2 regions of the Aneurinibacillus sp. UBA3580 genome follow, and region 1 is predicted to be linked to the other one. Evidence: riboswitches for the same ligand, from Rfam matches in the RefSeq annotation. Region 1 holds a riboswitch; the other holds the start of a gene.

Region 1 (10,941 bases):
CATCATGTACGCGGATAAAATGACGCAATCGATTGAGCGCGCCGTCGAGGAGACGAACCGCCGCCGTGAGCGTCAGATTGCATACAATGAAGAGCATGGCATTACGCCGCAGACGATCCGCAAAGCGGTGCGCGAAGTCATCGAGGCGACTAAAGCGGCAGAAGAGCAGGAAGAGTACCTGCCGCAGAAGGCGTACAGCAAGCTGAGCAAGAAAGAGAGAAAGGACGTCTTGCTGCGTCTCGAAGAAGAGATGAAGGAAGCGGCCCGTGCGCTGAACTTCGAGCGTGCGGCTGAACTGCGCGATTTAATTCTTGAGTTAAAGGCGGAAGGATGAAAAACGAATGAGCCGCGAAAATATTGTGATTAAGGGCGCGCGTGCCCATAACCTGAAAAATATAGATGTGACGATTCCCCGGGACAAGTTTGTCGTGCTGACCGGCTTGTCCGGCTCGGGTAAGTCGTCGCTTGCGTTTGATACGATTTACGCGGAAGGACAGCGGCGTTATGTCGAGTCGCTGTCCGCCTATGCACGCCAGTTTCTGGGTCAGATGGACAAGCCGGACGTCGATTCCATTGACGGGCTGTCTCCGGCCATCTCCATCGACCAGAAGACGACCAGCCGCAATCCCCGTTCTACTGTAGGTACCGTTACGGAGATTTACGATTATCTCCGTCTCCTCTTTGCCCGCATCGGACGGCCGCACTGTCCGGAACACGGGGTAGAGATTACGGCGCAAACGATAGAGCAGATGGTGGATCGCATTCTGGGGTATCCGGAGAAAACACGCCTGCAAATTCTGGCACCGCTCGTACAGGGGCGGAAAGGCGAGCACGTGAAATTGCTTGACGATATTCGTGCGCAAGGATATGTGCGCGTGCGCGTCGATGGCGAAGTGCGGGACTTGTCGGAAGAGATTAAGCTGGAGAAGAACAAAAAGCACTCCATTGAAGTGGTCATCGACCGGATTGTTGTGAAAGAGGGCATCCAGAGCCGCCTGGCAGATTCGCTGGAAACGGCGCTTCGCCTCGCCGAAGGCCGGGTGCTGGTAGACATTATCGGGGAAGAAGAACTGCTGTTCAGCCAGAACCTTGCCTGTCCGGTGTGCGGCTTCAGCATGCCTGATCTGGAACCCCGTATGTTCTCGTTTAACAGTCCGTTTGGGGCATGCTCGAAATGTGACGGATTGGGCAGTCAACTGGAGGTTGATCCGGACCTGGTTGTGCCGGATCCTTCCAAGAGTGTAAATGAAGGAGCGCTTGAACCGTGGAACAGTTCGACTTCCAATTACTATGAGCAAATTCTTTCCTGCGTGGCCGAGCACTACAAAATCGATTTGGACAAGCCGTTTGAGGAACTGACGGAAGAACAGCGGCATGTTCTGCTGTTCGGCAGTGGAAACGAGAAGCTGCATTTCCGCTACAAAAGTGATTTCAGCACGACCGTTCGTGATACGTATATGACATTCGAGGGTGTCGTAAATAATGTGGCTCGTCGGTATCGCGAGACCGGTTCCGATTATGTGCGCCAGCAGCTTGAGATGTACATGAGCCAGAAGAAATGTCCGTCCTGCAAAGGCCATCGCCTGCGTCCAGAAGCGCTGGCAGTAACGGTGAACCACAAAAACATTGCGTATGTTACTGACCTTTCGATTGCGGATGCGCATGAATTCTTTGATGGCCTCGTGCTGACCGAGAAAGAAATGCAGATTGCCCGTCTTATTTTAAAAGAAATTAAAGCACGTCTGCAGTTCCTGGTGGACGTCGGACTGGATTATCTGACGATGAGCCGTGCCGCGGGTACATTATCCGGAGGAGAAGCGCAGCGGATTCGCCTGGCGACGCAGATTGGTTCCAGTCTGATGGGCGTACTGTACATCCTGGATGAGCCGAGCATCGGACTGCATCAGCGCGATAATGCCCGCCTTATCAAAACGCTTGAGCATATGCGTGACCTGGGTAATACGTTGATTGTGGTTGAGCACGACGAAGATACGATGATGGCGGCAGACTATATCATCGACATCGGACCGGGTGCCGGTATTCATGGCGGTAAGGTCGTATCCCAGGGGACACCGCAGGAAGTAATGGATGATGAGAATTCGCTTACCGGCCAGTATTTGAGCGGACGCAAGTTTATCCCTGTGCCGCTGGAACGCCGTCAACCAAACGGAAAATGGATTAAAGTGCTTGGTGCGAAAGAAAACAACTTGCGCAACGTCACGCTAAAAGTGCCGCTTGGTGTTTTCACATGTGTGACCGGCGTATCCGGCTCCGGTAAATCGACGTTGATTAACGAAATCTTACACAAGGCATTGGCCCGTGAGTTGCACAAGTCGAAGCAGAAGCCAGGTGCATTCCGCAAGCTTGAAGGCATCGAGCATCTGGATAAAGTTATCGACATCGATCAGTCGCCAATCGGGCGTACACCGCGTTCCAATCCGGCGACATATACGGGCGTGTTCGACGACATTCGAGATCTGTTCGCACAGACGAACGAAGCGAAAATGCGCGGCTACCAGAAAGGCCGCTTCAGTTTCAACGTAAAAGGCGGTCGCTGTGAAGCGTGCCGCGGCGACGGCATTATCAAAATTGAGATGCATTTCCTGCCGGATGTGTATGTGCCATGTGAAGTGTGTCACGGGAAGCGGTATAATCGTGAAACGCTGGAAGTTCGCTACAAAGGAAAAAACATTGCAGATGTGCTGGAAATGACAGTGGAAGATGCACTGGAATTCTTTAAGAATATCCCGCGTATTCAGCGCAAGCTGCAAACTCTTTACGATGTGGGTCTCGGCTATATTACGCTTGGGCAACCGGCGACAACGTTATCCGGTGGAGAAGCACAGCGCGTAAAATTGGCCTCTGAGTTATACCGTCGGAGCAACGGTAAGACGCTTTATATTTTGGACGAACCGACAACAGGACTGCATATCGATGATATTGATCGTCTATTGAAAGTATTGCAGCGTCTGGTGGATGCCGGGGATACCGTGCTGGTGATTGAGCATAATCTGGATGTTATTAAGACAGCGGATTATATCATCGATCTGGGACCGGAAGGCGGAAGCCGCGGCGGTACAATTGTAGCCGAAGGTACCCCGGAGGAAATCGCAGGCGTGAAGGAGTCGTATACCGGACATTTCCTTGCTCCAATATTGGAGCGTGACCGCAAGCGTTCCGAAGCGCGCTTGCAGATGCAACATATTCTTTGATGTATTCATACGGCAGTGAGAGGATAGAGGGAGTGAAAAGCAGAAGGTTAGAAGAGCTTTGCGCCAAAACCGAAAGAAAAACCTTCTGCTTTTTATCCTTTACTAAGAAATTTTGTTTGTAAAAATGTAGACATAAACGGATTTTAAATTGTATGATTATTCTAAAATTACATAAGGAAAGCAGAGAGGTGCGGAAATAGATGACTATTTTCGCTTAAAAGGGAAGACCGGTGAAAATCCGGCACGGTCCCGCCACTGTAAATGAGGAGCTGCTCTATGACATGCCACTGTTTCGATTCTGGAATGGGAAGGCGTAGAGCGGTGATGATCCATAAGTCAGGAGACCTGCCTCACTGTAAGGCACACAACAAACTCACGAGGATGAGGGGGTGTATGATCATTTATTTCACGAGTTATTTTTTGGGGCTATTTGTCGTGAATTTGCTAAGCACCTCTCTTGTAAAAAGAGAGGTGCTTTTATTGTGCCCGGTATTTACCTATCTTGAAAAAACGAATCAATAAGATTCATTAATGGCTTATATTTCGTAATGAATATGAAATAAAATTAGCTCGGAGCGATCTGTAAATAAGCCTCATTTCCCTTTGATGAAAGGGATTAATGCCTAAATCTTTTAAGATGTTACTATGTGAAAAATTGATTTTCTTGACAAAAAATAGAACCGATAATAGAATCCAAATAGTAATAATTATTATTTTCGGCATTATAATACGCAGTCAAGAGGAGAGTGGTTTTATCATGTATTTATTCCTGCACAAGAAAATCTGCATGATTGCATTTCTTATTTCGCTTCTGCTGTGTGCGGCGGTTGTAATGTCAGGTTGCAGCCAAAACGAACAAGTAAGTGGTAACAGCAAATCGAATGCTGGCCAACAGCAGGATACAAAGAATAAAAAAGCGACGATTATTTTTAATTTCAAAAGCGGGAGTCTCGATCCGCATAACGGCTTTGCAGCGCTTCAGGCAGGTGTGGTAGAAACGCTTGTTCGTTTGGATGAGAAGCTGGAGATCAAACCATGGCTGGCGACAAAATGGGAGGCCAAAGGCGATCGCACATGGGTGTTTACGATCCGTGACGGTGTAACATTCCAGGACGGAACAAAGGTAGACGCTGCTGCGGTTAAAGCTTCATTCGAACGTGGAATTGCTGCAAGCGATAAATTAGCGAGTGCATTAAAAATCGCTTCGATGAAAGCGGACGGCCAACAATTGACGATTGTGACAAAGGAGCCGCATCCGGCACTGCCATCGGAGCTAGTCAGCCCGTATGCATCCGTGATTAGCGTCGAAGCGGAAAAGAAAATGGGAACGAAAGCGTTCAACAATGCCCCTGTCGGCACAGGTCCGTTCAAAGTGAAGCAGTTTACGCCGAATATTGAAATTTTGCTGGAACGTTACGATGGGTACTGGGATGGCAAGGCGAAATTGAACGAGGTGTCTTTCAAATTCAATGAGGACGGCAACGTAAGGGCGCTGGCATTACAATCCAAAGAAGCGGACATCGTGTATCAGGTTCCGGCCGAAACGGTCGAGGCTATTCAAAAAGACAGCCAGCTTAAAGTGGATTCGGTACCGGGGCTTAGGGTTCACTTCCTGCTGTATAACCATCAGAAGCCTCTGTTTCAAGATGTTAAAGTAAGAAAGGCGATTGATCTGCTGCTCGACCGTGAAAGTATCGCGAATGACATTATGCTTGGGAATGCGACGCCGGCCAATGGTCCGTTTAACACCCGTCTACCATTCGGAAGCAAAGAGCCGATACACAAGTTGAATATAGCCGAGGCGAAGAAGCTGCTGGAGGAAGCCGGGTTTAAAGCGGGAGCTGATGGAAAGCTGACGAAGGATGGCAAACCGCTGACGCTGGAGGTTCTTACATACAAAGGGCGACCGGAACTGCCGCTTATTGCTCAATTGTTGCAGTCAGATGCAGCAAAGGCCGGAGTGACTATGCAGATTAAAATGGTAGAAGATGTGGATACGTATTTGCGTGAGAATAAAGACTGGGACTTGGTGACGTACAGCAACCTGTCCGCGCCGCGTGGCGACGGAGGATTCTATCTGAATTCGGCTTTCATCCCGGGTGGATCGCTGAATCCGACCCATATCAATAATGATAAGGTAAACGAAGTTGTGGCACGATTAAACGCAACTGCCGACATGCAGAAACGGGTACAGTTAACACAGGAAGCGGTCAGTATTATTAACCGGGAGGTCTTCCATTCGTTTGCGGTCTATCCGAATATTATCGTCGGTGTCAACAAAAGAGTCGTCGATTGGAAGCCTGGTGCGACAGAATACTATATAGTTACCAATAAAATGGATGTGAAGTAGCGTGCTGAAGTTGGTCAAAGCACGACTGTTGCAGCTTGTATTCGTATTGTTTCTGTTGTCCCTGTTGACTTTTACGTTAATGAAGCTTGCACCGGGTGATCCGGTGCTGCGTATTTTGGAAGTTGATGAACTGGCGGTTACCCAGGCCGACGAAGCCGCGCTTCGTAAAGAGCTTGGCTTCGATCGGCCATTGCTGGTCCAGTATGGTGAATGGATGCTGAACGTGCTGCAGCTTGATTTCGGAAATTCTTATATTAAAGAGAAGCCGGTTTTGGACGAAATGATCGCGCGACTACCTACCACCATTCAATTAACGGTAGGAGGGCTTGCTGTCATGGTGCTGATTGCTGTTCCGCTTGGTCTGTTGGCCGCTAAATATCCGGGGCGTTGGCCGGATCATCTGAGCCGTTTTCTTGCTCTGCTCGGTGCGTCCATCCCGAGCTTCTGGATGGGGCTACTGCTTATTTATGTGTTTGCTTTTAAACTACAATGGCTGCCGACAATGGGCAAAGGAAGCGCCCAGCATATGATTCTTCCTTCCGTTACCCTCGGTTTTGCGATGGCGGCCGTATATGCCCGCTTGCTCCGTGCCGGGCTGCTGGAAAGCCTGTCGCAGGAATACATCCGCGCGGCGCGGGCGAGAGGCATTGCGGAATGGCGCATTCTATGGAGACATGCATTGCGGGCAGCGCTTCTGCCTGTTGTGACAGTTTTTGGGATGAGCATCGGCAGTTTGCTGGCTGGAACAGTTGTAATTGAGACGCTGTTTTCCTGGCCGGGGCTTGGTAGCATGGCGGTGGAAGCGATCTTTCAGCGGGATTACCCGGTCATTCAGGGCTATGTGCTGCTGACAGGTGTTTTTGTCGTTGTGGTTAATTTGCTGGTTGATTTAAGTTACGGTCTGCTCGATCCCCGGATTCGTTATGGAAAGGGGGAGCTATCGTGAATGTGAATGTTTCTACCGTTTTCCGTCAATCACCGATACGCCGGAATACATGGCGGAGCATGCTGCGCGATCCGATGACGGCACTGGGAACGGGGATATTGGCTATTATTATTCTGCTCACGCTAATCGGTCCATTTATTGTGCCGAACGATTCGTTGGCCGTTAAAATGTCGGAGCGTCTTCAGTCGCCCAGCTGGCAGTATCCGCTTGGCACGGACCATTTGGGAAGATGTATTTTCTCCAGACTGGTTGCGGGTGCTAAGACCACGCTCGGCATTTCGGCCTTTGTCATCATCTCGGTAACGCTGATCGGCATCCCGGTAGGGCTGTTGTCTGGATATGTCGGTGGCCGTGTTGACGCGTTATTGATGAGGGTTGTCGACGGTGTTGGTGCATTGCCTGAATTTATACTGGCTATCGCAATTTCCGGGTTTCTCGGTCCGAGCCTGACGAACCTAATGTTGTCGATCGTATTGGTCAAATGGATTGGGTATGCCCGCGTCGTTAGAAGTATCGTACTGTCCGAGCGGGAGAAGGAATATGTGCTGGCTGCTCGTGTCGCCGGTTGCAGTACGTGGACGGTGCTGTGGCGGCATTTACTTCCGCAAATCATCTCTCCTGTTGTGGTGCTTGCTGCGCTGGACATCGGCAAAATTATATTGATCATTTCTGCGTTGTCGTATCTAGGTTTGGGCGCTCAACCGTCGGCTCCGGAATGGGGAGCGATGCTGAATGATGGGCGGCCTTATTTTCAAACGGTACCTGAATTAATGATTTATCCGGGCGTTGCCATCATGTTGGTTGTCGTTTCCTGTAACCTGATCAGCGACGGACTTCGCCATATTTTGGACGTTCGAAGCAGATGAGGCGCTGCCCGTGGGAGGTGGAATATGTCACAGTTGTTGTTAGAACGCGAGAGAAACAAAGTTTTGCCAAACGGATATGAAACGGGGCAGCCTGTAGCCTCGCTTTCCGCATCCGAATCGGTGCTGCGGTTGGAGAACTTAAAAGTTTATGCACAACAGGGAAAAAGGCGATATATGCTCGTTCATGATAGTAGCTTCTCGATTCGCCGGGGGGAAACACTTGCGCTTGTCGGGGAAAGCGGCAGCGGGAAAAGTGTAACAGCAAGCGCGGTTTTGGGATTGCTGCCGAATTCGCTGCACATTGGCGGGGGACGGATCGTGTTTCAGGGAGAGGATATCCTCCTGTGGCCGGATAAGATGAAACGACGGCTGCGCGGCAAAAAAATAGGATTTGTATTTCAGGATTATCAGGGAAGCTTTACACCGTTTATAAAAGTAGGAAAGCAGCTTGTAGAGACGATTCGCAGTCATTGTGAGTTGTCCTTTAATGAGGCGAAGTCTGTCGCGTTAGAATGGCTTCATCAGGTAGACCTGCCTGCGGAGCGTGTGTTTAACAGTTACCCGTTTCAACTAAGCGGCGGGCAGCGGCAGCGGGCCGCATTGGCCGCTGCCATGATGCTGCAGCCGGAGTTGCTTATCGCCGACGAGCCTACAACAGCGCTTGACGTGCTGACCGGAGAACGGGTGCTTGATGTGCTGACCAGGCTGCAGCGGCAGACCGGCTGCGCCGTACTGATGATCTCGCACGATTTGCGGCATGTTATGAAGCGAGCGGATACCATTGCCGTAATGAAAGACGGGCGCATTGTGGAGATGGAGTCGGCTGAAACGTTACGCCTGCAGGCGCGCCATCCGTATACGCAGATGCTGCTAAAAGCGAGGCCGCTTCTTTCAGAAATTCATAGAGGGTTTGCTATGGAAGCAGAAGCGGCTGAAACAGCACAGTCCACCAGCAGATGGGAGGCGGAATTCACGTGAATGATCTTTTAATAGTCAACCGGCTTTTTAAGACGTATAGAGAGTCCGGTAGTATCGTTTCGGCCGTACAAGACGTATCGCTGCGAATCAGTGAAGGAGAGTGCCTGGGGATCGTCGGGGAGAGCGGCAGTGGTAAGAGTACGCTTACGCGGCTTCTCCTTGCACTCGATCAGCCGGATAGCGGAGAGGTTCTGTTAAACGGCACCTCCCTCTTTGAGCTGAAAGGTCGGGCTTTGCGTGAAACAAGGAAGCATATTCAGGTCGTATTTCAGGACCCAACCTCTTCACTGAACCAGCGATTGCCGATTTGGCGGTCGATTATGGAGCCGCTGGATAACTTCCCGGATGTCAAGCCGTCGTTCCTGGCGGACGTGCGGCATTCCCGAAGAGATACGGCGGCTAAATTGCTGGAAATGGTCGGGCTGCAAGCGGCGCATATGGACCGTTATCCGCATGAGTTAAGCGGCGGGCAGCGGCAGCGTGTTGCCATAGCCCGAGGAATCAGCCTGAGTCCTAAGTTGCTGATTTGCGACGAGCCGACCTCCAGTCTGGATGTGTCAGTACAGACTCAGATTTTGCACCTGTTGAAAAGTATGCAGACAAAGCTCGGCATGGCCTGCCTGTTTATTTCTCATGATATTGCAGCGGTGCGGATCATGAGCGACCGGATCATTGTGATGAAGGCGGGGCGAATTGTGGACCAGTTCGCAAGCGATCAAATGATGAGCGAGGACCGGCACGAATATACGCGGCAGCTGGTCGCCGCGGTCAGTTAGTGAAATGAATCAGAAAAAGTTTTTAGAGGTAAAAATGAAGAATGGAGTTATTCTTGCGATTTTTTCTTCCCTTGTTTTTAGCATTATGAACGCCCTTGTAAAGGCAGTTAGTTTGTCAATTCCTTCAGCTGAGGTTGTGTTTTTTAGGAGCATTATCGGAACCGTCATCATCTATTTCATGATGAGACACAGCAAAGTGGCATTTTCTACGGAAGGAGTCCCTTTACTTGCATTGCGAGGTGTTCTTGGCGCTTGTTATTTACTTGCCTATTTCTATACCATTTCTAAGATACCACTAACAGATGCAAGTATATTAGCACATTTATCCCCCTTTTTCGCCATTATTCTCTCTGCTGTATTTCTAAAGGAGAGAATGTCCAAAAAAGTGCTTTTTTTATTCCCTCTTGTTATTTTAGGCGCAGTTTTACTTGTGAAACCATTTCATTACTCAAGTTACTCCATACATGCGTTCGTTGGTATTCTTAGTGCCTTATTCGCTGCGGGTGCAGCAACCAGTATACGCTATTTAAGTAAAAAGTACCATTCGTACGAAATTGTATTTTATTTCCTGGCGACAGCTGCTATGGTTTCGATTCCGCTTATGTGGAACCATTTTGTGGTGCCAACGCCGCTTGAATTCTTCTACCTTACATGCATTGGGGTTGTTTCTTTGCTTGGACAAGTATTTTTAACGAAAGCATTTACCCATGAGAATGTCGTTGTTGTAGAAGTGACTCGCTATATTGGCATTGTTTTTAATGCTATGTGGGGATTTTTATTCTGGACAGAAGTGCCTGATACGTTAACCGTTGTAGGAGGGATTTTCATCATTACTGCCTGCATAGCTCTATCGAGAAAAAAGCAAAGGTAACGAAGGTTATGTGGTGCCGTTATGGTTATAAAAACAGGAATGGTAGGGGAAAGGAGGGAAAAACGTGCATGAAAAACATATTCGTAATGGTTCACTATCTCATCGTGAGTATTTAGCTTTGGCCATTCCATTAATGATCTCAACGCTTTCTACCCCCTTGCTTGGTGCCGTCGATACAGCGGTAGTAGGAAGATTATCTGATCCGGCATATTTAGGCGGGGTTGCTGTTGGGACGCTGATTTTTAATACGATGTACTGGCTTTTGGGATTTTTGCGGGTGAGCACTTCAGGGTTTAGCGCGCAGGCACATGGAGCGAATGATCCCAGAGAGATGGGATTGGCTTTGTTGCGTCCGGCAATGATTGCGCTGGCAATGGGGCTTGTCTTTATTGTTTTACAGAAGCCAATTAAACAGGCGTCTTTTTGGATGATTGGCGCAGAGCCATCCGTGCTAGAACATGCAGAGTCGTATGTGGATATTCGCATTTGGGGCGCGCCGTTTGCGCTTTTGAATTACACCATTTTAGGCTGGTTAATGGGGATGTCCCGTATAAAAGCGTCCTTACTCTTGCAAATCTCCATGAATGTACTCAATATCGTGCTCGCTATTGTACTCGTATCTTACTTTCATATGAATGTGGCGGGCGTTGCTGTTGCTACGTTGATCGCGGAAGTATCGGCAGCGGGATTAGGAATATGGTTAATCGGGCTTCATTTGCCGCTTCGCCATCTTTTTGTTCGCTGGAAAGACGCCCTTTCTATGCAACCGATGGTGAAAATGATGCGTGTAAATCGTGATTTGTTTATTCGTACCGCTTGTTTATTAGCGGTGTTTAACCTTTTTACGGCGTATGGGGCTTCCTTTGGAAAAGTAACGCTTGCTGCCAATGCGGTACTGCTTCAAATTCATTTTATTATGGCTTATTTTTTGGATGGTTTTGC
Region 2 (4,128 bases), on a different contig from region 1:
ACTGTGCAAAGCATAGGCCAGCCCTTCCCGCATAGACGCCAGAAGCTGTGCCGGCAATTGCTGTGCCACTTCTGGATTCAACAGTTGGTTCATATCTGTTCCCGCCTTCATTCCATGTTCTTGTATATACCGGCCAAGCGCCGCATTAAACAATGTTCCGAATACCGCAATACCGAACGTCTGACCGAGCGTACGGACGAACGAGTTGGATGCCGTCGCCGCCCCGCGCAGATTCCAGTCCACTGAAGATTGCACGGTTACTGTAAATACCGTCACCGATAGACCAAAGCCAAGCCCGGCAATGAACATAATCGCAATAAGAGCGAACTGGGACGTATTCATACCGATAAAAGCCAGCCAAAGCGAAGCCAGGATAAGAAGCATAAGACCCATCAGCGCTGTATTGCGCGTACTGAGACGAACCATCAACCATCCGCTTAGAATAGCGCCAAGCGGCCATCCGATGGACATGGGCGTAAGAGCCAGTCCTGAACTTGTCGCTCCCTGTCCGTATACTCCTTGAATCCACATCGGCAAATAAGCATTAATTGCGATTAATACGGCGCTAATCACAAATGAAATCAAGTTGGAAACGGAGATGGCCCGAATGGTAAACAGTTGCAGCGGAAGCATCGGTTCCGGAGACTTGATTTCAATTAAGATGAAGATAGCCAAAAATACCCCGGCAACCGCAAACAATCCGAAAATGGGCGCAGAACTCCAGGCATATTCCTGTCCTCCAGTCAGAAACCCATACAGCAGCGCAGTCATACCGATCGTGAACGTTATCGCACCCGCGTAATCGATATGCCGCTTCTTTTTCTCAAATGATTCATCCAGATATATCCATAGCATGACGACCGCAATGATGCCGAACGGGACGTTAATAAAGAAAATCCAGTGCCAGGAAATAACGTCAACGAAAAAACCGCCGACTAACGGTCCAACAATGCCTGAGATGCCCCACACGGAACTAAACCATCCCTGGATTTTGGCCCTCTCTTCAAAGGAATAAATATCACCAATAATCGTAAATGTCACCGGTAGAACGGCACCGGCGCCGATCCCTTGAATGGCCCGGTAAAAGATTAACTGCTCCATCGATTGTGCCAGACCGCATAGCGCCGACCCCAGAAGGAAAACGACGGTACCGAATGTAAAAATAATTTTACGCCCAAACAAGTCTGCAAGTTTGCCATAAATCGGTGTCGTTACGGACATCGTCAGCAAGTAGACGGCAAACACCCAGCTAATCAGCGTCAGACCTCCCAGGTCGCTGACGATGCGAGGCATAGCCGTACTAACGATGGTGACTTCAATTGCCGCCAGGAACGTAGCGACCAGCATGGCGATCGTCACGTTTCTTCTATTTGTCTTCATACGCATTCTCCCTCTCTCTACAGTCCGCTTACCCACCGCGGACAAGCATCCTTATGCTGGTAGCGTATAAAAATTCCGGCGTAAAAGTCAATCTTCCGGTCTGCGTTATATGTGCGCGGATTCTGGATAAAAACCCCGCTGTGTTCGCAGCGGGGAGCATCTTTTTATAAACCTAACTCATCAAACGTCGCCATCTGATTCAGCATGGCAATGGAGGCTTCCAGCATCGGAAACAGAAGAACCGCTCCAGATCCTTCGCCAAGGCGCATACGCAGATGCAGAGCCGGCGTCAGCTCCAGATACGTTAGAGCCGCCTCATGGGCCGGTTCCTCGGATAGATGCGACGCGAACATGAAGGGCAGTACGTCCGGGCATATCTCATATGCAACTAATGCTGCCGCACTCGCAATGACTCCGTCTATAATAACGGCCATACCGTGGGCAGCGGAACCGAGCGTCACACCGACAAGCCCTGCAATTTCCAATCCGCCTATACGGGCCAGTACATCAATCGGAGTAAGCTCCGAACGCCAGTGTTTGTCTATTCCGTTCACGGCCAAGGCCTGTTCGATAATTGCAGCTTTCGCCTTCCGTTTATCTTCATCAATGCCGGTCCCTTTTCCGGTCAACTCGTCTACAGGGCGTCCGGTAATAGCAGCCGTCAGTGCGGCGCTCGGCGTTGTATTGCCGATTCCCATATCGCCCAGAGCAATAGCTTTGCATCCTTGCGCAGCCAATTCCATTGCAATCGCAATACCTACTTCGACTGCACGCACGGCTTCATCCGGAGTCATTGCCGAACCCTGTGCCATATTTTTTGTGCCGGATTTTACTTTTTCGTTTCGTACCCCTGGAGGCGTCTCCGCCTTGCTCCCGATATCGACAACGACAACCTCCGCTCCCATCTGGCGTGCAAACACGTTAATCGCGGCTCCGCCGCGTGTAAAATTGCCCATCATTAACCCTGTTACTTCCGAAGGAAACGCGCTGACGCCTTCCTCTACCACGCCATGATCGCCGCACATCACTATCACCGCTTTTCTATCCAGCGACGGTCCCTCCGTCCGCTGAATTCCGGACAGGCGAACAACCATCTCTTCCAAAACGCCAAGACTTCCCGGCGGCTTGGTCAGGTTATCCACCCGCTTTTGAACCGCTCCCATGATTTCCTCATCCGGCCTGGCGATACGACTTATAGTATCTGCAAGCAATGCGCCGATTGTTTGTTCCATCGTTTTATCCCCCGCTTTTCTCCTGAAATCTAGAGAATGGACAAGGACGCAAAGGTGACAGGTGTTTATGTACGGAAAAAAGCCCAGGTCAAAGAGACCTGGACTTGCCACATCCGGTTCTATGCTACCTATCCTCGAGTAATCCGCTGCAATAGGCAGGTCTCCTGGCTCCCGGATCAAGGCCATATGTCGACAGCCTTCCCAAACGCATGCGCTCAGTGACTGCCGACGGCTCCCCGGCTACAGTGGCGGGCCCGCGTGTTTTCTTCCCTATTCTCCCCTGAAAGGGGCACCTATTGCGTCCTATACACATTTATAAACAGCATACACCGCTTCGCTTACTTTTTCAATACTTGATAAATTCGTTCAATCGCCCAGTCCAAATCTTCTTTGGAAATAATAAGCGGCGGCGCAAAACGAATTGTCGTTTCATGTGTTTCTTTGCACAGCAAACCAAGCTCTTTCAGCGCCTCGCAATACGGACGCGCTTTTCCTGTCAGCTCAACACCGATGAACAGGCCGCGGCCGCGTACTTCTTTGATAACCGGGTTATCGATTTGCTGCAACTTCTGCTTGAAATATTCACCCAGCGTAAGTGAACGCTGCACCAGTTGTTCTTCCTCCAGCACTTCGAGTGCCGCGATGGCAACCGCGCAGCCCAGCGGGTTTCCGCCGAATGTGGAGCCGTGGGAACCCGGTTCGAATACGCCCAGAATTTCTTTGTCTGCGGCAACTGCGGAGATTGGGAACACGCCGCCGCCCAGTGCTTTACCCATAATATACATATCTGGTTTTACGTTCTCCCAATCGGATGCAAAAAGTTTACCTGTACGGCCAAAACCGGTTTGAATTTCATCTGCAATGAACAGTACGTTATTTTCTTTGCACAGCTCAAACGCTTGCTTTAAGAAGCCTTCCGGCGGCATCACAATACCTGCTTCTCCCTGGATCGGCTCGGTCATAAATGCGGCCGTGTTCGGTGTAATCGCCTGTTTCAGCGCCTCGATATCACCATACGGGATAATTTTAAAGCCTGGTGTAAACGGACCGAATCCGCGCTTGTACGCCTCATCCGAAGAAAAGGATGTAATCGTTGTTGTACGGCCATGGAAATTGCCTTCACTGACGATGATTTCCGCCTGATTCTCCGGCACTTTCTTTACGTCATACGCCCAGCGGCGCACGGCCTTAATGGCCGTTTCTACCGCTTCTGCACCGGTATTCATCGGCAGGATCATGTCCTTGCCCGTCAGCATGGACAACTTTTCATAGAACTCGCCCAACCTGTCGTTATGGAACGCACGGGATGTTAAGGTTACCCGATCAGCTTGATCTTTTAATGCCTGAATAATTTTCGGATGGCGATGGCCCTGGTTAAGCGCGGAATACGCACTTAGCATATCCATATATCTGTTACCCTCCGGATCTTCTACCCATACACCTTCCGCTTTGGAGATAACAATCGGCAGCGGATGGTAGTTCCGCGCCCCGAATTTTTCCGTTTTCTCAATGATGT

The links. Region 1 has a riboswitch for cobalamin ahead of nikA (nickel ABC transporter substrate-binding protein). Riboswitches for the same ligand answer to the same signal wherever they lie in the genome.
Region 2: linked by a shared signal. The riboswitch ahead of cobT (nicotinate-nucleotide--dimethylbenzimidazole phosphoribosyltransferase) and the one ahead of nikA (nickel ABC transporter substrate-binding protein) in region 1 are both predicted to bind cobalamin.

What each region holds. Positions count from the first base shown of each region.
Region 1 covers NZ_DFMZ01000136.1:26,084-37,024, forward strand. The annotation lists gene uvrB (excinuclease ABC subunit UvrB) at 1-334, shown strand, start outside; gene uvrA (excinuclease ABC subunit UvrA) at 342-3,212, shown strand; cobalamin riboswitch at 3,382-3,579, shown strand; gene nikA (nickel ABC transporter substrate-binding protein) at 3,970-5,562, shown strand; gene nikB (nickel ABC transporter permease) at 5,567-6,508, shown strand; gene nikC (nickel transporter permease) at 6,511-7,374, shown strand; gene B2899_RS18020 (ATP-binding cassette domain-containing protein) at 7,399-8,352, shown strand; gene B2899_RS18025 (ABC transporter ATP-binding protein) at 8,349-9,128, shown strand; gene B2899_RS18030 (DMT family transporter) at 9,133-9,999, shown strand; gene B2899_RS18035 (MATE family efflux transporter) at 10,064-10,941, shown strand, end outside.
Region 2 covers NZ_DFMZ01000046.1:39,926-44,053, forward strand. The annotation lists gene B2899_RS07395 (MDR family MFS transporter) at 1-1,380, opposite strand, end outside; gene cobT (nicotinate-nucleotide--dimethylbenzimidazole phosphoribosyltransferase) at 1,545-2,612, opposite strand; cobalamin riboswitch at 2,750-2,924, opposite strand; gene B2899_RS07405 (ornithine--oxo-acid transaminase) at 2,951-4,128, opposite strand, start outside.